2 regions of the Microbacterium sp. 22242 genome follow, and region 2 is predicted to be linked to the other one. Evidence: predicted binding sites of a transcription regulator. Region 2 holds the regulator's gene; the other holds the start of a gene.
What was found. Region 2 encodes HrcA, which represses chaperone genes, less so after heat shock. Its sites were predicted from a motif close to TTNGCACTCGNNNNNNNCGAGTGCNAA; they were not measured.

Region 1 (6,920 bases), on a different contig from region 2:
CGCGATCCGCTTCCCGCGCGGGCTCTCCCGGGCCTCCGACCAGGAGAAGCACCGCTACGACTTCTCCTTCTCGGGGCTGAAGACCGCCGTCGCGCGCTGGATCGAGCGCGAGCAGGCGGAGGGACGCGAGATCCCCGTGGCCGATGTGGCGGCGAGCTTCCGCGAGGCCGTGGTCGACGTGCTGGTCACCAAGGCGCTGGCAGCCTGCGCCGATCGCGGGGTGCCGCGGCTGCTGCTCGGCGGCGGCGTGATCGCGAACCGCCGGCTGCGCGAGGTCGCCCTCGAGCGCGCCTCCGCCGCCGGGGTGACGGTGCGGATCCCGCCGCTGTCGCTGTGCACCGACAACGGCGCGATGATCGCCGCGCTCGCCGCCGAGCTGATCGCGTCGGGCCGGCGCCCGTCGACCCTCGCGTTCGGCGCCGACTCCACCCTGCCGGTGACCGAGATCCAGGTCGCGGAGCACGCCGCGGCGGAGGCCGCCGCCGAGGTCGGATGATGGCCACCCACGAGACGGATCCTGACCGCTACCACCGGCTGCCGACCGGGCCGACCCCGGTGCGCGTGGAGAGCGGGCCGCAGCTGGACAACGAGGGCTCCGTGGTCCAGGACACCGCGTGGGAGCCGACCGTCGGGACCGACGCGATCCCCGTCGTCGAACCTCGCCTCGCGCCCTGGGCCCTGCTGTCCGCGATCGTCGCGCTGTTCGCCTCGCTCTTCGTCGGGTGGGGCATCCCCGTCGCGATCATCTCGGTGATCGCCGCCATCATGTCGCTGCGCCGGCCGCAGGAGAACCGGGAGATGTGCATCTGGGCGCTCGTGCTCGGATCCGTCGCCATCCTCTACAGCGCGGGCTGGCTGGTCTGGGCCGCCTATCGATTCGGCTGGCTCGGCTAGCCTCCGGTTCGGTAGCCTCGGCCCATGACGGGCGAGGAGCAGGAGCGGCGCGAGCTGGAGCGCCGCGCTTACGGCAGGGACGGGCCAGGGCTGACCGCCGCCGAGGCGGCCCGGCTCACAGACCTGCGCCGGGTGCCGCTCCCTGACGCCGAACCGCCGGTCCCCGCCCCGGCCTCGGTCCCAGAGCACCCCTCCCCGGTCCCTGAGCACCCCTCCCCGGTCCCTGAGCACCCCTCCCCGGTCCCTGAGCCTGTCGAAGGGGCCCCGCGCCATCCTCACGGCCCGTTCGCCGGTCTCCGCCTCTCCTCCTGGCTCGCCACCGGCCGCTGGAGGCGCCCGCGCTACCTCATCGGCGCAGTCGCGCTGCTGCTCCTCTGCGGCGTCGCCGTCGGCGTCGCCATCCCGCGTCCGCCCGACATCGGCCTCGGGCTGCGGTCGGGGGAGGCCGAACGCCGCGACGCGATCGCGAAGGGTCAGGACTACGACCCGGGCAGCGTCGAGCTGCTGGACCGTTCCGACTCCGTGCTGCTGTGGACGGCGACGTTGTCGCATGGCGGGTATCGCTGCGCCATCCTGGACGCCCCCGGCCTCCCGCAGCAGAAGGAGTGCCAGGCTCGCGAGCAGTGGCGGCAGAACCCGTACGCGCTTCAGGCTCATCTGGATCTGCCGGCCGAATCCGCCGAGCCAGGGCGTCGTGTCGCCTACGGCGGGACGATCTTCTCCTCCGGCAACGGCCTCGTCGGCGGATTCATCATGCGGTGGGAGGCGACCCCGCAGGAGGTGAATCAGGGGATGACCGACGAAGAGCTCGCCGCATCGGCGCGGATCGCGAGGGAACAGCACATCGAGACCCTGTCGATCGCCGGACGCTGGCGGGAGCTCGTGATCTGGCGCGGTTACGCGGACAACGGGTCTTCGCGCTGCCTCATCGTCGAGGCGCCGGAGCTGCACAAGGCCTGCGCAGCGAATTCCTTCACCGTCAGCAGTCCGTCGGACACCGTCGAGGACCCGTCGCTCACGATCGGGCTGCCCGCCACCGACACGCGTCCCTCGGCTCGCATCGAGCTGCGGACACCGCTGTACGCGGCGGAATACCTCGTCATCGTCGAGAACGCGGACGTAGGCGACGGGGGACTGTTCCCGTCCCGCTGATCCGCCCCGGCGTCACACCCGATCGGCGAGGATCGCGTGCCGCTTGTCGCCGACGCGCACCAGGATCAGCGTCGCCTCGGCGGATCCGCGCAGTACGAGCTTCTTCCGGAACGCGGCGGGGTCCACGTCGACGCCGCGCTTCTTGATCTCCAGGCGTCCGATGCCGGCCTTCTTCAGGGCGGCTCCGATCGCCTTCGGGCTCATCGGCAGCACCTCGCGGACGCGGAACGAGGCCGCGAACGGGCTCCCGGCCGGGGCGTCCGAGGTCAGGTAGGCGATGTGCGGATCGAGCATGCCGGCGTCGATGCTCCGGGCGAGGTCGCCGATCAGACGGGCGCGGATCACCGCGCCGTCCGGCTCGTGCAGGTACGCGCCGAGCGGGCGGACGTCCGCATCCTCCGCGTCCGCAGGAGCGGTCAGCTCGTGCGCGCGGTCGCCGCGGATCACCAGCGCCGCCCGCCGCACGTTCTCCCGGGCCAGCGCCCCGGACCACAGCACGAGCTCGACGACGTCGCCGTCCGCGCTGACCCACTGCGCCTCGACGTCGGCCGGGATCGCGTCGCGGTCGTGCGCGGGGCCGAGCTTGATGCCGGTCGGGATCCGCTCCGCGAGAGCGAAGGCCCACGCGAGCGAGGGCGAGTAGTCGCCGGCCGAGACGCGACGCGTCTCGGTGTGCCCGGAGGTGCGCCGGGCGGGGTCCAGCCACACGCCCTCGGTCGGCCTTCCGGACCCTGAGCCGGTCGAAGGGTCCGGTGCGTGATCCTCGGCGAGCCCGTGCCGCACCTCGGCGTCGGATCCGAACGGCGCGAGGTTGTACGCCGCCAGTGCGGCGGTGACCTCATCGGCGTCCACCGCGGTCACGCGGATCCCCGCTCCGGCGAACGCGAGCGCGTCGCCGCCGATCCCGCAGCCGAGATCGGACACGTGCGTGATCCCCGCCGCGCGCATGCGGCCGGCGTGGCGGGCGGCGACGCTCAGGCGCGTGGCCTGCTCGAGGCCTGCCCTGGTGAACAGCATGCGTCCGCCGAACTGGCCGAACTTCGCCGTCGCCTTGGTGCGCAGCCGTGCTTGGCCGACCACCGCCGAGACGAACTCGGGGGAGTGCCCCTCGGCGCGCAGCCGCATGACCGCGCGGGCGGCCGCGTCGGTGGACTCGATGGGCCCGAGGTCGTCGAGCATCCGCAGCGCCTCCGGCGTCAGCAGCACTCGCAGTTCGCTCATATCCACACGGTCCAGGCTATCGACGTCGCGGCACGGCCCGACGCGGACGGAGGGCACGTGAGCACGACCACGGCGGCCGAGGACGAGTGGGTGCGGCGGATCGGCCCGGAGGCGGCGAAGATGCGGCGTGCGCGGGCGCGACTGCGGATCTGGGCCTGGTGTCTGGTACCGGTAGGCGCGGCGATCACTGTCGCGGGCATCGCCTTCGCTGCCGCACGCGGGATGACGCAGAGCGCGCAGAGCGTCCTTGCGGTCGCGCTGACGCTCGGCTTCTTCGTGCTGTCCGCTGCGCTGTTCTGTGCGTTGAAGGCGAGACAGCAGCTCTTCGCGATGCGCGGCGCCGCGATGAGCTTTGCGAACGCCCGGGATCCGCACGTCGCCGACAGTGAACCGACGGGCCGGCTTTCCGGTGGTGCGACGCTCGACGTCGGGGTGCGCGAGCGGGGCGATCGGCCGCACCCCGCCGTGCTCGTCACGGAAGGATGGACCCCCGATGGGATCCGTCCGATACTCCCCGGGAGAACCGCGCGGGAATGGTTCCGTCTCGCGGCCATCTTCGGGATCGGATTCGGAGCCACGATCACCATCGGTGCCGCGCCGCTCGCCGTCGCGGCCTTCCACCATGTCTGGATCGGGGTCGTGATCGTGATTTCCATCGCTGGGTTCTTCCTGGTTGCAGCCAGCGTGATCGCGATCCTCGGGGGCCGGAAGCTGGGTGCGGAGTACGCGCACGGCTATTCCACGAACATGCCCGACGGCGGGTACCGCGGGGTGAACGACTTCCGAACCGATGTCGATCTGGTTGACGCGAAGACGGGTCGTCTGTTGCGCCGTGCCGGAGATCCGCCCCTCGATCAGCATGATTATTTCGGCCGGATCCGCGAGATCCGTTCATCTCACCCGGACGCGACTCCGGAGTACCTGACTCGAGACGGACGGAGGAGTCGGTGAGCACGACCACGGCGGTCGAGGACGTGTGGGTGCGGCGGATCGGCCCGGAGGCGGCGAAGATGCGGCGTGCGCGGGCGCGACTGCGGATCTGGGCCTGGTCGCTGATTCTTGTGACGTTCGCGACGTACGCGGCGCTGGTCGGAGTCATCGCCGATGTCCGCCGCGTGGGGCACGACTTCACTGTGGTCCTTCTGCCGGTGTTCCTCGGCGCGTTCACGCTCCTCGGTGCGATCGTCTGCGGCGCGCTGGCGCGCAGCATGAGGTTCCGCATGGAGGGTGCCGCCCTGGCCGCGCTCCGTCCCACGGTGAGCGACGCGTCGCCCCTGGAGATCCGGAATGCGCTGCGCCGAGCCGATCGCTTCGACGGGTGGGTGCGCGAGCGCGGCGCCGGCGCCCCGCGAGCGGCTTCATCGGTTGCCGCCTCGTCCGCCGTCGAGCCATGGCGGCCCGACGTCTCCCGACGCCTCCTTCCCGGACGGACGTCGTTCCAGTGGTTTCGGCTGGCGTGGGGAATGCTCGTCGCCGCGGCACCGCTCATGATGGTCGTCATGCTGACCGCTCTCATCCTGCGTCGGCTTCCCGGCGGGCCGGTCATCGGGCTCGTACTCTGGTGTCTTCTGCCCGCCTGGATGCTGCTCACTCTCGGCTGCTCGATCATCGGGCAGGTGCGGCAGGCCGCGGAGTATCGCGCGGGTTACCGCACGGCAGTGGCGCGGACGAGATCGGGTGCGATCATCGACGATCGCACCGGGGTCGACCTGGTGGATCCGAAGACCGGTTTCGTGATCCGGCCTGCATGCGCCCCGTCGCTCAACCGCGCGACCTACGATGCGCGGATCCGCGAGATCCGTGCGGCCCACCCCGACGCGATACCGCAACGCCTCGGTTGACGTCTTCGCAACCCGGCCGCAGTGTCGCCCGGCTGGCACTCGCATTGCATGAGTGCCAGCGTTGTGCCTAGACTGTCGTTAGCACTCTCGGGCTGAGGGTGCTAACCAGTCTTGAACCGTCAAGAAAGAGGTAGACCGTGTCGGTTTCCATCCAGCCGCTCGAGGACCGCATCGTCATCAAGCAGGTCGAGGCCGAGCAGACCACCGCGAGTGGCCTGGTCATCCCCGACACTGCGAAGGAGAAGCCCCAGGAGGGCGAGGTCGTGGCCGTGGGCCCCGGCCGCATCGACGACAACGGCAACCGCGTCCCGCTCGACGTGAACGTCGGCGACCGCGTGCTCTACAGCAAGTACGGCGGCACCGAGGTGAAGTTCGGCGGCGACGAGTTCCTCGTGCTGTCGGCTCGCGACGTGCTCGCGGTGGTCGTGCGCTGAGCGCCCACTGACGCCTCGAAGGCCCGGATGCCCCGAGCGGGTTCTAACGGTGGTCGCAACACCCCGAGTTTCGGGAGGTTGCGACCACCGTGTCGTTTTCAGAGGAGCAGGATCAGCGTCGGGCTGAGTTCTTCGCGTTGTTGAGTTCGGTGGGCAGTGTCTCGCTGGCAGCGCGGGAGTTGGGCATCAACCGCAACACGGCGTTCGGCTGGGCGAGGAAGGGTGGGTTCCGCTCTGGAGGGAAGTACCCCGCCCGCCCGGATCCACGTCGTGACGAGTTCGCGCGATTGCGGGCGGAGGGCATGTCGCGACGGGACGCTGCTGCCAGGGTCGGCATCCATGAGCGGACAGCCGAGGACTGGGACCATGGGGTTCGCAAGTCGCGGAACTCGCGGTTCTACCCGGACGGGCGGCGGGTGGATTACGCGACCGGGCGGGTCACGATGGAGACCATGGAAAGTCCACCACCCCTGGTTCCGGAACAGATCGGGTCCAGGTTGTTGTCCCTGATCGAGCGGGAGAAGATCGCGGATCTGCACCGGGCTGGTCTGTCGTTGCGCGCGATCGGGCGGGAGCTGGACCGACCGGCGTCCACGATCAAACGTGAGCTCGATGCGCACACGACCGATGGTCGGTATCTGCCGCACGGTGCGCACCGGGCAGCCGCCGCGGCGCGGGCGCGGCCGAAGCCGGGGCTTCTGGTCCAGCCTGGTCGGCTGAGGGACTACGTCGCGGCCGGTCTGCGAGAACAATGGTCTCCGGAGCAGATCCGCAACCGGATCCGCGAGGACCATCCTGACGATGAGGGCATGCGAGTGAGCACGGAGACGATCTACCAAGCCATCTACGTCCAAGCGCGCGGCGGCCTGAAACGCGAAATCACCGATGCTTTGCGCACCGGGCGGACCCGCCGCAAACCGCACCGGTCGCCGGAGCACCGCACCAGCCGGTTCGTCGATCCGATGGTGATGATCAGCGACCGCCCCGCGGAGGTCGAGGACCGCGCCGTCCCCGGGCACTGGGAAGGGGACCTGATCACCGGGGAACTGAACAAATCCGCGATCGTCACGCTCGTCGAACGCACCACCCGTTACGTGATGCTCGGGCACCTCCCCGGCGGGGACCACACCGCCGAGACCGTCCGTGATGTTCTCGTGGGCCTGATCGGCACCCTGCCGGAGCACCTGCGCGGGTCGTTGACCTGGGACCAGGGCGCGGAGATGGCCGGCCACAAAGCGTTTCGGATCGCGACCGGTGTCCCGGTCTACTTCTGTGATCCCGCATCGCCCTGGCAGCGCGGGTCGAACGAGAACACCAACGGACTGCTGCGGCAGTACTTCCCCAAGAGCACGGACCTGACCGTCTACGGGCCCGAGGA
Region 2 (13,660 bases):
GTCGCGCAGCTTCGAGAACAGCCCCTGGTGGAACTCGGCCAGCCTCGGCGCCGGCGCCTTGGTGCGCTTGGCGAAGTCCTCGATCAGCTGGCGCTCCCTGTGGTCGAGCTTGGTCGGCGTGAGCACCTGCACGCCGACGCGCAGGTCGCCGCGCTGCGTTCCGCGCAGGGGCGTGATGCCCCGGCCCTTGATGGTCAGCACGTCGCCGGACTGCAGGCCCTGGCGGATCTCCAGCTCGACCGGCCCGTCGAGGGAGTCGATGCTCGTCGTGGTGCCGAGGATCGCGTCGCTCATGGCCACCTCGAGCGTGGCGAGCAGGTCGTCGCCGTCGCGGCTGAAGCGAGGATGCGGTGCGACCGTGACCTCGACGTACAGGTCGCCGTTCGGGCCGCCGGCACGACCGACCTCGCCCGATCCGGGCAGCTGCAGCCGCAGCCCGGTCTCGACGCCCGCGGGGATGTCCAGGCCGACCGTCCGGCGCGAGCGCACGCGCCCCTGGCCGTTGCAGGTCTGGCACGGGAACGGGATCGTCGTGCCGAAGCCCTCGCACGATCCGCATGGCGCGGTCGTGATGACGTTGCCGAGCAGGCTCCGCACCTGCTGCTGCACGTGCCCGGATCCGCCGCAGATGTCGCAGGTGACCGGCGAGGTGCCCGCCTGGCAGCAGGATCCCTGGCAGGTCTCGCAGAGCACCGCCGTGTCCACCTCGATGTCGCGGTGCACCCCGAAGACCACGTCGCCGAGCTCGAGGGTGACCCGGACGAGGGCGTCCTGACCGCGCTCGCGACGGGACCGCGGGCGGGCGGCGCGGGCTCCCCCGCCGCCGAAGAACGTCTCGAAGATGTCGCCGAAGCCGCCGAACCCTCCGAAGCCGCCGTAGCCGTTCGCATCGCCGCCCATGTCGTAGCGGCGGCGCGAATCCGCATCGCTGAGCACGTCGTACGCGTGCGTCACGAGCTTGAACCGCTCCGCGGCCTCCTCGCTCGGGTTCACGTCCGGGTGCAGCTGACGCGCGAGTCGCCGGTACGCCTTCTTGATCTCGTCCTCGCTCGCATCGCGCGAGACGCCGAGAACCTCGTAGTGATCCGTCACCATCGCCTTTCCGGGCCGCCCTGCGGCGACGCGTGTGCTCGTGCGGCCGCTCAGCGGCCGGTCTCGTCCTCTTCGAGCAGACGCGACAGGTAGCGGGCCACGGCCCGCGCCGCCGCGAGATTGCTCGGGTAGTCCATCCGGGTCGGACCCATCACGCCCACGCGCGCGGTCCCCCCGTGGGTCATGTAGTCGCTCGCCACGATCGACGCCTCGCCGAGGCCGAACGCGGCGTTCTCCGTGCCGATGCTCGCGGCGAGCCCGTGCTCGTCGACGCGCATCTCACTCATCAGCCGCAGCAGCGTCACCTGCTCCTCGATCGCCTCGAGGAGCGGATGGATGCTGCCGCGGAAGTCGTGCTCGCGGCGGGCCAGGGTCGCCGCCCCCGCCATCACCAGCCGCTCCTGGCGGAACTCGGCGAGCTCCTCGGTCACCGCCCGCAGCAGGGCCGCCTGCGCGGCGCCGATCCTGGATTCGGTGTGTCCGTCAGCGGCCGCCGCGTCGATGCGCTCGGCGCCGCGGCGCACGGAACGGCCCGTGATGAGCGCGGTGAGCCCCGCGCGCAGCGCCGCGACCTCGCCGTCGTCGAGCTCGACCGGGAGCGGCACGATCCGCTGCGACACGCCGCCGGCGTCCGTGACCAGGACGACCAGGAGCCGGTTCGGCGCGAGCGCCACGAGCTCGACGTGCGTGACGTGGGCGCGGGCGAAGGACGGGTACTGGGCGAGCGCCACCTGGCCGGTGAGCCGGGTGAGCACGCGCACGGTCCGCACCATCAGGTCGTCGAGGTCCGCGGGATCGGCGAGGAAGGCGGTGATCGCGCTGCGCTGGGCCGCGGTCAGCGGCCGGACCTGGGCGAGATGGTCCACGAACACCCGGTAGCCCTTGTCCGTGGGCACGCGTCCCGAGGAGGTGTGCGGGGCGGCGATGAGCTCCTCGTCCTCGAGCTGCGCCATGTCGTTGCGGATCGTGGCGGCCGAGACGCCGAAGGCGTGCCGGTCCACGATCGACTTGCTGCCCACCGGCTCGTTCGTCTCGACGTAGTCCTCGACGATGGCGCGGAGCACCTGGAGTCCGCGTTCTGAGACCATCGCTCCTCCTCACCGTTGGCACTCGTGCGCTCTGAGTGCCAATCCTACCGCGCCGGGATCCGCATCAGGGGTCGTTGCGCGAGACGCGGCGGACGACGTCGCGTCTCGCTTCGCCTGCTCGACGGCCGGAACAGGCTCCCGCGCCCGTCAGTCCGTCAGCGTGCGGACGACGGCGTCCGCGAGCAGGCGTCCGCGCAGCGTCAGCACGAGTGCTCCGCGCAGCGCCGCGGCGGGATCCACGAGCCCGTCCGCGATCAGACCCGCCACGCGGGTCCTGCCGGCGGGTGCGACGTCGCTCAGCGGCAGGCCCTCCGCCGTCCTGGAGCGCAGCAGGATCCGCTCCAGCGCACTGGCCTCGGGGCCGGGCCGCTCGGTGCCGGCGGCCGGCGACTCCCCCGCCGCGAGGCGCTGGGCATACGCGGCGGGATGCTTCACGTTCCACCAGCGCAGGCCGGCCACGTGGCTGTGCGCGCCGGGTCCGAAGCCCCACCAGTCGGTGCCCCGCCAGTAGGCCAGGTTGTGCCGGGAGCGCTGGGCCGGAGTGCGCGCCCAGTTGCTCACCTCGTACCAGTCGTACCCGGCGTCGCGCAGCGCGGCGTCGGCGAGCTCGTACATGTCGGCCTGCAGATCGTCGTCGGGGGCGTGCACCTCGCCGCGGCGGATCTGCCGGGCCAGCTTGGTGCCGTCCTCGATGATCAGCGCGTAGGCGGAGAGATGGTCGGGATCCAGCGCGGTCGCCGCGTGCAGCGACTCCCGCCAGTCCTCGAGCGACTCCCCCGGCGCGCCGTAGATGAGGTCGACGCTCACGGCGAGCCCCGCGCCCCTGGCGGCAGCCACCGCGGTCCGCACGTTCTCCGGGCGGTGCGTGCGGTCGAGCGCCGCGAGCACATGAGGGACGGCCGACTGCATGCCGATCGACAGCCGGGTCACGCCCGCGGCGGCGAGCTCGGCCGCGACCGCCGGCGTCACCGTGTCGGGGTTGGCCTCGACCGTGACCTCGGCGTCGTCCGCGATCCCGAACGCGTCGATCGCGGCGCCGAGCATGCGCGCCAGATCGCCCGGCGGCAGCAGCGTGGGCGTCCCGCCGCCGAAGAAGACCGTCTCCATCGGCCGCAGCGTCCCGGCGTCGGAGAGCACGTCGCGGGCGAGGCCGATCTCTCCGATCAGCGTGTCGGCATACGTGTCCTGCCGCGCGCCCCGCAGCTCCGAGGCCGTGTAGGTGTTGAAGTCGCAGTATCCGCAGCGCACCCGGCAGAACGGCACGTGCAGATAGGCCGAGAACGCCGTCGCGGGGTCGATGCGCAGGTCGGCGGGCAGCCGTCCGTCCGCCGGGGCAGGATCCCCCAGCGGCAGGGGCCCGGCCATCAGGCCGTCACCCCGACCACAGCGAGGGCCATCAGACGGGCGTCGCGTACAGCGGCGAGATCGCGCGCAGGTAACGGGCGAACAGCTCCCGGCGACGGCGCTTCACCAGGAACGGGAAGCTGCGGTACACGAAGCTGTTCGGCCGGTCGAACGCCCGCACCGTGAACCACACCTCGTCGGCGTCGTTCCAGTCGATGTCGAACGACTCCTCGCCGCTCACGACGGATCCGGCCACGGTACCCAGCACCACCCCGATCCGGCGGGCCTGCTCGGTGACCGAGATCACCCGGAGCTCGGCGTCGGCGCGGAACCCGGCGACGCGGCCGTGCACCTTCAACGTCATGCCGGGGCCCGCCCAGGGCGTGCCGTCCTCGTCGTAGCGCTGCTCCACCTCGGCCTTGCTCGGCGCGATCGGCGACCCCTCGGCGTCGAAGCTGACGCCGGCGTATCCCGGACCGGCCGAGGGACGCACGTCGCTCAGCTTCAGCCCGGCCGCGCGCTGGGCGGTCCAGGACAGCAGGGCATCGCCGGCGGTGCGGAACCGCTCCTCGCCGCTGCCGAGCCGCCAGGACTCCTCGGCGGGGATGCTCCGCTCCGGCGGATACTGCATCAGGTCGGGTGCGTGAGTGGCTCCCACGGCGGCATAGTCCACCGTTCCTTCTCGGAATGTCCCGCGACGCATGAAGGCAAGCCTATGCGACCTGCCTGAAGGATGCCCCAACGGGCCCGGTCACCGGCGCGGCAGATCGCCGGGCACGACCAGCCCCAGCTCGTAGGCGGCGATCACCGCCTGGACGCGATCACGCAGGCCGAGTTTGAACAGGATCCTGCTCACATGCGTCTTCACGGTTCCCTCGGAGACGTGCAGCCGCGCGCCGATCTCCGCGTTGCTGAGGCCGTGCGCGAGACTGACGAGGACATCGCGCTCCCGGCCGGTGAGGTGCTCGAGACGCCCGTCGCCGTCGTGCGCCCTCGGCCGCGCGACGTACTGCTCGACGAGGCGGCGCGTCAGCGCGGGGGCGAGCAGCACGTCGCCGTCGACGACGCCCCGGATCGCGTGGAGGATCTGCTCCGGACCGGCGTCCTTCAGCAGGAACGCGCTCGCACCGGCCTGCAGCGCGGCGTAGACGTACTCGTCCAGGTCGAAGGTCGTGAGCATGACGATCCGGGTGTGCGCACTCGCGCGGCGGATCCCGTCGATCGCCGCGATGCCGTCGAGTCCCGGCATGCGGATGTCGGTCAGCATGACGTCCGGGCGATGCGCGCGCGCGAGCGAGATCGCCGCCTCGCCGTCTTCTGCGTCGCCGGCCCATTCCAGATCCTGCTGGGAGTCGACGATCATCCGCAGCCCTGCACGGATCAGCGGCTGATCGTCGACGACGGCCACGGAGATCATCTCGCCCGCTCCCTCGTAGGAAGGCGCGCGTGCACGGCGAACCCGCCATCGTCGTGCGGCACGAAGGCGACCTCGCCGCCGAGCGCCGCCACCCGCTCGGTCATCCCCGTCAAGCCGCGCCGCGGTCCGGCGAGCAGGCTGCGGGGGCGCGCCGGCGCAGCGTTGACGATCTCGACGACGAGCGTCCCGTCGCCGAGCGGCCCGATCGTGACGTCGGTCTCGGCGGCTCCCGCGTGCTTGAGCACGTTGGTGAGCGCTTCCTGCACGATCCGGTACGCCGCGAGCTGCACACCCGGGGGGAGCGCGGCGCCCGTCGCGCCGTGCAGCCGCACCGGCAGCCCGAGCGCGCGCATCCGATCGCACAGCGCCGGGAGCTGGTCGAGTCCGGGTTGCGGACCGGGCTCACCGGGCTCGCCCTGCGCGTCGTCTTCCCGAAGCACCGCCAGCAGCGTGCGCAGCTCCGCGAGCGACTCCTGCCCGAGCGTCTCGATCCGCGCAAGCGCCTGGGGGGCGATCGCAGGGTCCCGTTCCGCGGCCAGTCGCGCGCCGCCGGCCTGCATCACGACGACCGTGATGGTGTGCGAGATGACGTCGTGCAGCTCCCGGGCGATGCGCACCCGCTCGGTCTGCCGCGCGCGTGCCTCCGCCTGGCTGCGCTCCGCCTCCTGCCGCAGCGCGTCGTCCCGATAGCGCGCCCAGCTGCGCGCGAACAGCCCGAGCATCCACGCCGCCACCAGCAGCGCGCCGTCATAGAGCAGATCGCCGGGGTTCGCCATCTGCGGGAAGCGGAGCGCGATGACCGCCAGCGCGACGGCGCTGAGCGCGAGTCCCGCCGCGCGCGGGACTGCGCGGTGCTCGTGGCGGGCGCACGAGTACAGCGCGACCAGCCACGGTACGAACTCGCCCCAGTACCCGAGGTCCAAGGACAGGAACCACACCGGTACGGCGATCACCGCCAGGATGCCGCCGAGCACGGGCAGCGGCGCCCACCGCCGGAACACGAGCAGGGCGCAGATCGCGCTCATCGGGACGACGGTGGTGAACGCCGACGCGCTGCCGACAGCATCGCTGAGCCCGAAGGCGATGTCGAGCAGCCCCGCCAGCCAGAGGCCGGTCGCCGGCGCCACATCGATGACCCTGTCGCGCCAGCCGGCACGCCCTCGCGCGACGCGCAGTGCACCCCACATGCCCCCACGGTAGCGCCGGCGGGCGTGCCGCGGCGTCTGTCTCGAGGAGGATGCCGCGTCGTCCGCGAGACAGAGCGGTTCGAGTCCGACTGCGGACGCGCGGGACGCGGGCCTGCCACGAGGCTGAGACCGAGGCGGCGCAGCGGGCGCCGCGAGGAGGACGATATGGATGCAACGCCCACATGGACCGCACGGCGGCGGTTGGCGCTCATCGGCCTGATCGCAGGACCGGCCCTGCTGCTCCTGTCGAGCGTGTTCATCATCCCGGATGCACCGGGCGGGATGCGTGCGACGTTCGACGCGATGGCGGCGCAGCCGTGGCTGCTGCTCGTGCAGTCCGTGCTGGAGGCCGCCGGCTTCGCGGTGACCCTCGCCGCGTTCACCGCGGTCGCCGCTTCCGCGGACCGGCGCGGCGGAGTACTCGCGACCACCGGCACCGTGCTGTGCGTGCTCGGGGTGCTCGGCTTCACGTGGTCGGCCTCGGGCGGCATGTTCCTGTCGGTCATGGCCAGGATGGCCGACCGCGATGCGGGGTTCGCGGCAGCACAGGCGATGGCCGGCGACCCGGTGACCGGCGGACTGATCTCCGTCCTGATGTACACCGGTGAGGCGGGGATCCTGCTCGTACTGATCGGCCTGCTGCGAGCGCGGCGGATCCGCATCTGGCCGATCGTGCTCGTCGTCGCGGGAATCGCGGCGGATCTCGTCCTGCCCGGGATCCTGTCCGGGCTCGTCGCCGACGCCCTGCTGCTGGGGGCGGGCGTCTGGACGGTGCTCAGCCTCCGCGACGGGCGGCAGCCGGCGCCGCGCGAGGATCGACTCGTCGCAGCGGCGGATCCCGCCTGACGGGCCGGGCAGCGGACCCGGGGTGCGGGGCCCGGGTGCGGTCGCGGCGGCTGGGGACGCCGCGACCGGTTCCCGTCCCCTACTTCTTGTCCTTGCCCTCGACGTCTCCGGACAGCGCGGCGATGAACGCCTCCTGGGGGACCTCGACGCGGCCCACCATCTTCATGCGCTTCTTGCCCTCCTTCTGCTTCTCGAGGAGCTTGCGCTTGCGGGTGATGTCGCCGCCGTAGCACTTGGCGAGCACGTCCTTGCGGATGGCCCGGATGGTCTCGCGGGCGATGATCCGCGCGCCGATCGCGGCCTGGATCGGGACCTCGAACTGCTGGCGCGGGATGAGCTTGCGCAGCCGCTCGGCCATCATCGTGCCGTACGCGTAGGCCTTGTCGCGGTGCACGATCGAGCTGAACGCGTCGACCTTCTCGCCCTGCAGCAGGATGTCGACCTTGACCAGGTCGGCTTCCTGCGAGCCTGCGGGCTCGTAGTCGAGCGAGGCGTAGCCTTGCGTCTTGGACTTCAGCTGATCGAAGAAGTCGAACACGATCTCGCCGAGCGGCATGTTGTAGCGCAGCTCGACGCGCTCCTCGGAGAAGTACTCCATGCCCAGCAGCGTGCCGCGACGCGACTGGCAGAGCTCCATCACCGTGCCCACGTAGTCCTTGGGCAGGAGGATCGCGGTCTTCACCATGGGCTCCGAGACGGATCCGATCCGGCCGTCCGGGTACTCGCTCGGGTTCGTGACCGTGACGGTCTCGCCGGTGTCGCTCGTGACCACCTCGTAGATCACGCTGGGCGCGGTGGTGATGAGGTCGAGCCCGAACTCGCGGGACAGCCGCTCGGTGATGATCTCGAGGTGCAGCAGGCCGAGGAAGCCGCAGCGGAAGCCGAACCCGAGGGCGACGGACGTCTCCGGCTCGTACTGCAGGGAGGCGTCGGAGAGCTTGAGCTTGTCGAGCGCCTCGCGCAGCTCGGCGTAGTCGCTGCCGTCGATCGGATAGATCCCGCTGAACACCATCGGCTTCGGGTCGGTGTAGCCGGCCAGCGCCTCGGTGGCGGGCTTGCGCGCGGTCGTGACCGTGTCGCCGACCTTCGACAGGCGCACATCCTTCACGCCGGTGATCAGGTAGCCCACCTCGCCGACGCCGAGCCCCTTGGTCGGAACCGGCTCGGGGCTGGAGACGCCGATCTCGATGAGCTCGTGGTTCGCCCCCGTCGACATCATCTGGATGCGCTCCCGCGGGGCCAGCGAGCCGTCGATCATGCGCACGTACGTGACCACGCCGCGGTAGGCGTCGTACACGGAGTCGAAGATCATGGCGCGGGCCGGTGCGTCCGCGTCGCCGGTCGGCGCCGGAATCTGCTGGACGAGCCGGTCGAGCAGCTCCTCGACGCCCGCGCCGGTCTTGCCCGAGACGCGCAGGACGTCCTCGGGCCTGCCGCCGATGAGCGACGCGAGCTCTTTCGCGTACTTCTCCGGATCCGCGGCCGGCAGATCGATCTTGTTCAGGACCGGGATGATGTGCAGGTCGTTCTCGAGCGCCAGGTAGAGGTTCGCCAGAGTCTGCGCCTCGATCCCCTGGGCGGCGTCGACGAGCAGGATCGCGCCCTCGCACGCGGCGAGCGAGCGGGAGACCTCGTAGGTGAAGTCGACGTGGCCGGGGGTGTCGATCATGTTCAGCGCGAACACCTCGTCCGGTCCCTGAGCCCGTCGAAGAGCCCACGGCATCCGCACCGCCTGGCTCTTGATCGTGATGCCGCGCTCGCGCTCGATGTCCATCCGGTCCAGGTACTGCGCGCGCATGTCGCGGTCGGACACCACCCCGGTGATCTGCAGCATCCGGTCCGCCAGGGTCGACTTGCCGTGGTCGATGTGGGCGATGATGCAGAAGTTGCGGATCTGCGCGGGCGGCGTGGAGGCCGGCTGCAGCGGAGTCTGGGCGCGAGGTGACATGTGGTCCTGAGGGTGATCGGGCGGTCCCCGGGCGTTGTCCGGGGATCCGTCCAATCCTACGGGAGAGGCCGGATGCCGACGCGGACACCCCGCACGCGGGGCGTGCTTCGTCGGCCTGCGCCCGTCCGGTGATAGTCTCGCGAAGTTGCCCCGGCTCGGAACCGAGTGTCAGGGGGAGCTCCACTCCGTCTCACCCTGGTGCAGCCGGGGCGTCGCGTCACAGCTGACGGAATCGGTGTGGAACGACACCGGCCGACGCCGCGTCGGAGATCCCGCGCGACGCCTGTGACAAGAGAAAGAACACCATCTTGATCAAGTACCTGCTACGCCGCGCGCTCGGCTGGCTCCTCATGATCGTGGTGGCGACCAACGTCACGTACTTCCTCGCCTGGTCCTTCCTCGACCCGCGCAGCAACTACGTCGGCCGGCGTCCGCCGCTCTCGCAGGATCAGATCAACCGTCTGCTCGAACCGCGCAACCTCAGCGACACCGTCCCGCTGCTGCAGCGCTGGTGGCACTGGTTCAGCGACATCCTGCTGCACTGGAACTGGGGCGTGAGCCCGGTCGGCCAGTCCGTGAACGCGCAGATCGCGTATCGCATGTGGGTGTCCGGGGAGCTCGTGCTCGGGGCCACGATCATCTCGGCGATCCTCGGCATCGCCGTCGGCGTCTACACCGCCTCCCGCCAGTACCGGGTCGCCGACCGGGTCTGGCAGGGCGTCTCGATCGTCACGATGAACATCCCGATCATCGTCGCGTCGCTCGGGATCGTGCTGATCGCGATCTCGATCAACGACGCCCTCGGCTTCCGGCTGTTCTACGTCACCGGCGCCAGCAGCGACGGGGTCACCGGGTTCTTCCCGATCCTGCTGGATTCGCTGCAGCACCTGATCCTGCCCACGATCGCACTGGTGTTCATCGGCTACTCGGGCTACCACTTCCTGCAGCGCTCGCTGCTGCTGGACAACATCAAGGCCGACTACGTGCGCACCGCCCGCGCGAAGGGCCTGACCAAGCAGCAGGCGATCCGCAAGCACGCGCTGCGCACCTCGTTGATCCCGGTGGCGACCCAGCTGGCGTTCAACATCCCGACGGTGTTCACCGGCGCGGTGCTGACCGAGACGATCTTCGCGTGGAACGGCATGGGCCGCTACTTCGTGCAGACCATCAGTACGAACGACGTGCACGGAGTGGTGGCCATCGCCGCCTTCACCGCCGTGCTCACGGCGATCGGCGCGATCCTCGCCGACATCGCCGTGGTGGTCCTCGATCCGCGAGTGAGGGTGAACTGAGATGACGTCCGCAACGATCCAGCCGCCGGTCGGCCCCGACACGACGGCCGCGCGCGTGCCGCGCAAGCGCATCGGCACCTTCCGGCTCTACTATCGGCGTTTCGTCCGCAACCGCCCGGCGGTCGCGGGGGTGTTCATCTTCGCGCTCCTGGTGCTGTTCGCGGTGGCAGGGCCCCTGATCGCGCGGTTCGGCTTCAGCGAGCTCGACTTCATGGCGCTCGGCACGCCTCCCGACGGCACGCACTGGTTCGGCACGGCCGCGGACGGAGGCGACCTGTTCGCGCAGACCACGGTCGGCCTGCAGCGTTCACTGATGATCGCTCTCACGGTCTCGATCGGCACCACAGTGATCTCCGCGGTCGTCGGCACGGCCGCCGCGTACTTCGGCGGCACCACCGAACGGATCATCCTGCTGATCATCCACTTCCTCATGGTCGTGCCCACCTTCCTGATCCTCGCGCTGGTGTCGTCGAACGCGGGCGGGGACTGGCGGGTCATCTCCGCGGCGATGATCTTCATCAGCTGGTTCTTCCCGGCGCGGGTGATCTGGACCATGGGACTCTCGCTGCGCGAGCGCGAGTACGTGCACGCGGCGCGCTACATGGGCGTCCCCGGCATGAGGATCGTGCTGCGGCACCTGCTGCCGAACATCGGCTCGCTGCTGGTGATCAACTTCACGCTGGGCGTCGTCGGCGCCGTGATCACCGAGACCGGGCTGTCCTTCATCGGCTTCGGCGTGAAGATCCCCGACGTGTCGCTCGGATCCCTGATCGGCATCGGCGCGAACTCGATCTCGAGCGCGCCGTGGACGTTCTACTTCCCCGCCGCTGCCCTGACGCTGCTCACGGTCTCGATGGCGCTCATCGCCGACGGCCTGCGCGACGCCCTCGATCCCACCTCGGCGGCGGGAGGCCGCGCATGACCGCCCCGCTGCTCTCCGTCCGCGACCTGCATGTCAGCTTCGCGAGTGAGGCCGGCCGCGTCGATGCGGTCCGCGGCGTCTCGTTCGACCTCGAGCCGGGGCGCACGCTCAGCATCGTGGGCGAGTCCGGATCCGGCAAGTCGGTGACCTCGCTCGCGATCATGGGCCTGCTCGACGACAACGCCAAGGTCACCGGCTCGATCAGGTTCGACGGGCAGGAGCTCGTCGGCAAGGGCGACAAGGAGCTCTCCGCGCTCCGCGGCAACGGCATCGCGATGATCTTCCAGGATCCGCTGACCTCGCTCACGCCCGTCTACACGATCGGCGACCAGCTCGTCGAGGCGCTCACCGTGCACCGCAGCATGTCGCACGCGGACGCGACGGCGCGAGCGGTCGAACTGCTCCGCATGGTCGGCATCCCGAGCCCGGAGCGGCGCCTGAAGTCGTTCCCGCACGAGTTCTCCGGCGGCATGCGCCAGCGCGTCGTCATCGCCATCGCGATGGCGAACGACCCGAAGCTGATCATCGCCGACGAGCCCACCACCGCGCTCGACGTGACGATCCAGGCGCAGATCCTCGACCTGATCGGCACCGCCCAGCGCGAGACCGGGGCGGCGGTGATCATGATCACGCACGACATGGGCGTGGTCGCGAAGACCGCCGACGACGTGCTCGTGATGTACGCCGGCAAGCCCGTCGAGCAGGCGCCCGTGCGCGAGCTGTTCCACGAGACCCGGATGCCGTACTCGATCGGCCTGCTCGGCGCGATCCCCCGCGTCGACAAGGCCGAGAAGACGCCGCTGGTGCCGATCAAGGGCAACCCTCCCCTGCTGGTGAACCTGCCGGACGAGTGCCCGTTCGTGGCCCGCTGCCCGATCGCGACCGAGGCGTGCCGGACGAAGGAGCCGGAGCTGCGTCCGATCGCCACCGCCGAGGGCGGGGATCATCTGGTGGCCTGCGTGCGGGCCGACGAGATCTCGGACGGCCTGATCGGCGGGGTGCCGGTCTATCCGGTGCCCGAGCTGCCGACCAGCCGGCTGGAGCTGATCCCGCGCGCGCAGCGCCCGATCACCTTGGACGTGCACAACCTGCAGAAGACGTTCCCGCTCACGCGCGGCGCGTTCCTGAAGCGCAAGGTCGGCGAGGTGCACGCGGTCAAGGGGCTCACCTTCGACATCCGCGAGGGCGAGACGATGGCCATCGTCGGCGAGTCCGGCTGCGGCAAGACCACGACGCTGCTGCAGATCATGGACCTGGTGAAGCAGACCGACGGCGAGATCACGATCGCCGGGACCAAGGTCTCCGAGCTGCACGGCGGCAAGGCCGAGCGCGCCGTGCGCCGCGACCTGCAGATCGTGTTCCAGGATCCGATGGGCGCCCTCGACCCTCGTCTCACGGTCGCCGACGTGATCGCCGAACCGCTGCGTGCGATCGGCGTGCCCCGCGCCGAGGCCGATGCGCGCGTGGACGAGCTGATGGATCTGGTCGGTCTCGATCCGGCGCACGCGAGCCGGTTCCCCGGCGCGTTCTCGGGCGGCCAGCGCCAGCGCATCGGCATCGCCCGCGCGCTCGCCACCAACCCGAAGATCGTGGTGCTCGACGAGCCGGTCTCGGCCCTGGACGTGTCGATCCAGGCCGGGGTGATCAACCTGCTCGACGAGCTGAAGGTGAAGCTCGGCCTGTCCTACCTGTTCGTCGCCCACGACCTCTCCGTGGTGCGCCACATCGCCGACCGCGTGGGAGTCATGTACCTCGGCGAGTTCGTCGAGCACGGCGACGTCGACGAGATCTTCGACGACCCGCAGCACCCCTACACACAGGCCCTGCTGTCGGCGATCCCCGTCCCGGATCCCGACATCGAGCGCACCCGCGAGCGCATCGTGCTGCAGGGCGACCTGCCGAGCCCGGCGGACCGCCGCGAGGGCTGCTCGTTCACCTCGCGCTGCCCGCTGTACAAGATGCTCCCCGAGGATCAGCGCAGCCGCTGCGAGAACGAGGTCCCCGCGCTCACCGGATCCGACGCGCACGCCAACGCGTGCCATTTCCGTTGAACTCGAATTAGTAACGGTTCTGTGCCGAACCCGGCCGAACGGGTTTACGCCGGTTAACTGTGTCTGTCCCCAAAGAGCCGAAAGGCAACAGAAGGAGAACCATGAAGAAGCAGCACAAGCTGTGGGGCGTCGTCGCCCTCGGCGGCGCGCTGGCGATCGCCATCAGCGGTTGCTCGGCGAGCGGATCAACGGGCGGCGGCAGCACCGACAAGCCCGTCGCGACCAAGACCGCGGACTACAACCCCCAGCCCCGGGAGAACCTCAAGCAAGGCGGGGAGGCGCACTTCTGGATCAATGAGATCCCGGCGCAGATGAACCCGTTCAACGGCGACGGCACCGCGGACACGTCGCGCCTGGCCACGTGGTACATGCCGCAGGTCTTCCTCATGGACCCGGACGGCACGGTCAAGCCGAACCCCGCCTACCTCGACAAGTGGGACATCGGCACCAAGGACGGCAAGACCGTCATCACC

Region 1: a site for HrcA is predicted at 5,141-5,167, ahead of groES (co-chaperone GroES). Genes of this name have one in related genera too.

Annotation. Positions count from the first base shown of each region.
Region 1 covers NZ_JBQEOZ010000010.1:128,479-135,398, forward strand. The annotation lists gene tsaD (tRNA (adenosine(37)-N6)-threonylcarbamoyltransferase complex transferase subunit TsaD) at 1-496, shown strand, start outside; gene ACTJJZ_RS12490 (hypothetical protein) at 496-894, shown strand; gene ACTJJZ_RS12495 (hypothetical protein) at 919-2,046, shown strand; gene ACTJJZ_RS12500 (THUMP-like domain-containing protein) at 2,059-3,273, opposite strand; gene ACTJJZ_RS12505 (hypothetical protein) at 3,358-4,218, shown strand; gene ACTJJZ_RS12510 (hypothetical protein) at 4,215-5,108, shown strand; gene groES (co-chaperone GroES) at 5,246-5,542, shown strand; gene ACTJJZ_RS12520 (IS30 family transposase) at 5,845-6,920, shown strand, end outside.
Region 2 covers NZ_JBQEOZ010000004.1:43,166-56,825, reverse strand. The annotation lists gene dnaJ (molecular chaperone DnaJ) at 1-1,092, opposite strand, end outside; gene hrcA (heat-inducible transcriptional repressor HrcA) at 1,143-2,180, opposite strand; gene hemW (radical SAM family heme chaperone HemW) at 2,328-3,545, opposite strand; gene ACTJJZ_RS05165 (DUF1990 family protein) at 3,577-4,227, opposite strand; gene ACTJJZ_RS05160 (response regulator) at 4,276-4,941, opposite strand; gene ACTJJZ_RS05155 (histidine kinase) at 4,938-6,128, opposite strand; gene ACTJJZ_RS05150 (hypothetical protein) at 6,294-6,974, shown strand; gene lepA (translation elongation factor 4) at 7,054-8,922, opposite strand; gene ACTJJZ_RS05140 (ABC transporter permease) at 9,231-10,214, shown strand; gene ACTJJZ_RS05135 (ABC transporter permease) at 10,216-11,136, shown strand; gene ACTJJZ_RS05130 (ABC transporter ATP-binding protein) at 11,133-13,187, shown strand; gene ACTJJZ_RS05125 (ABC transporter family substrate-binding protein) at 13,289-13,660, shown strand, end outside.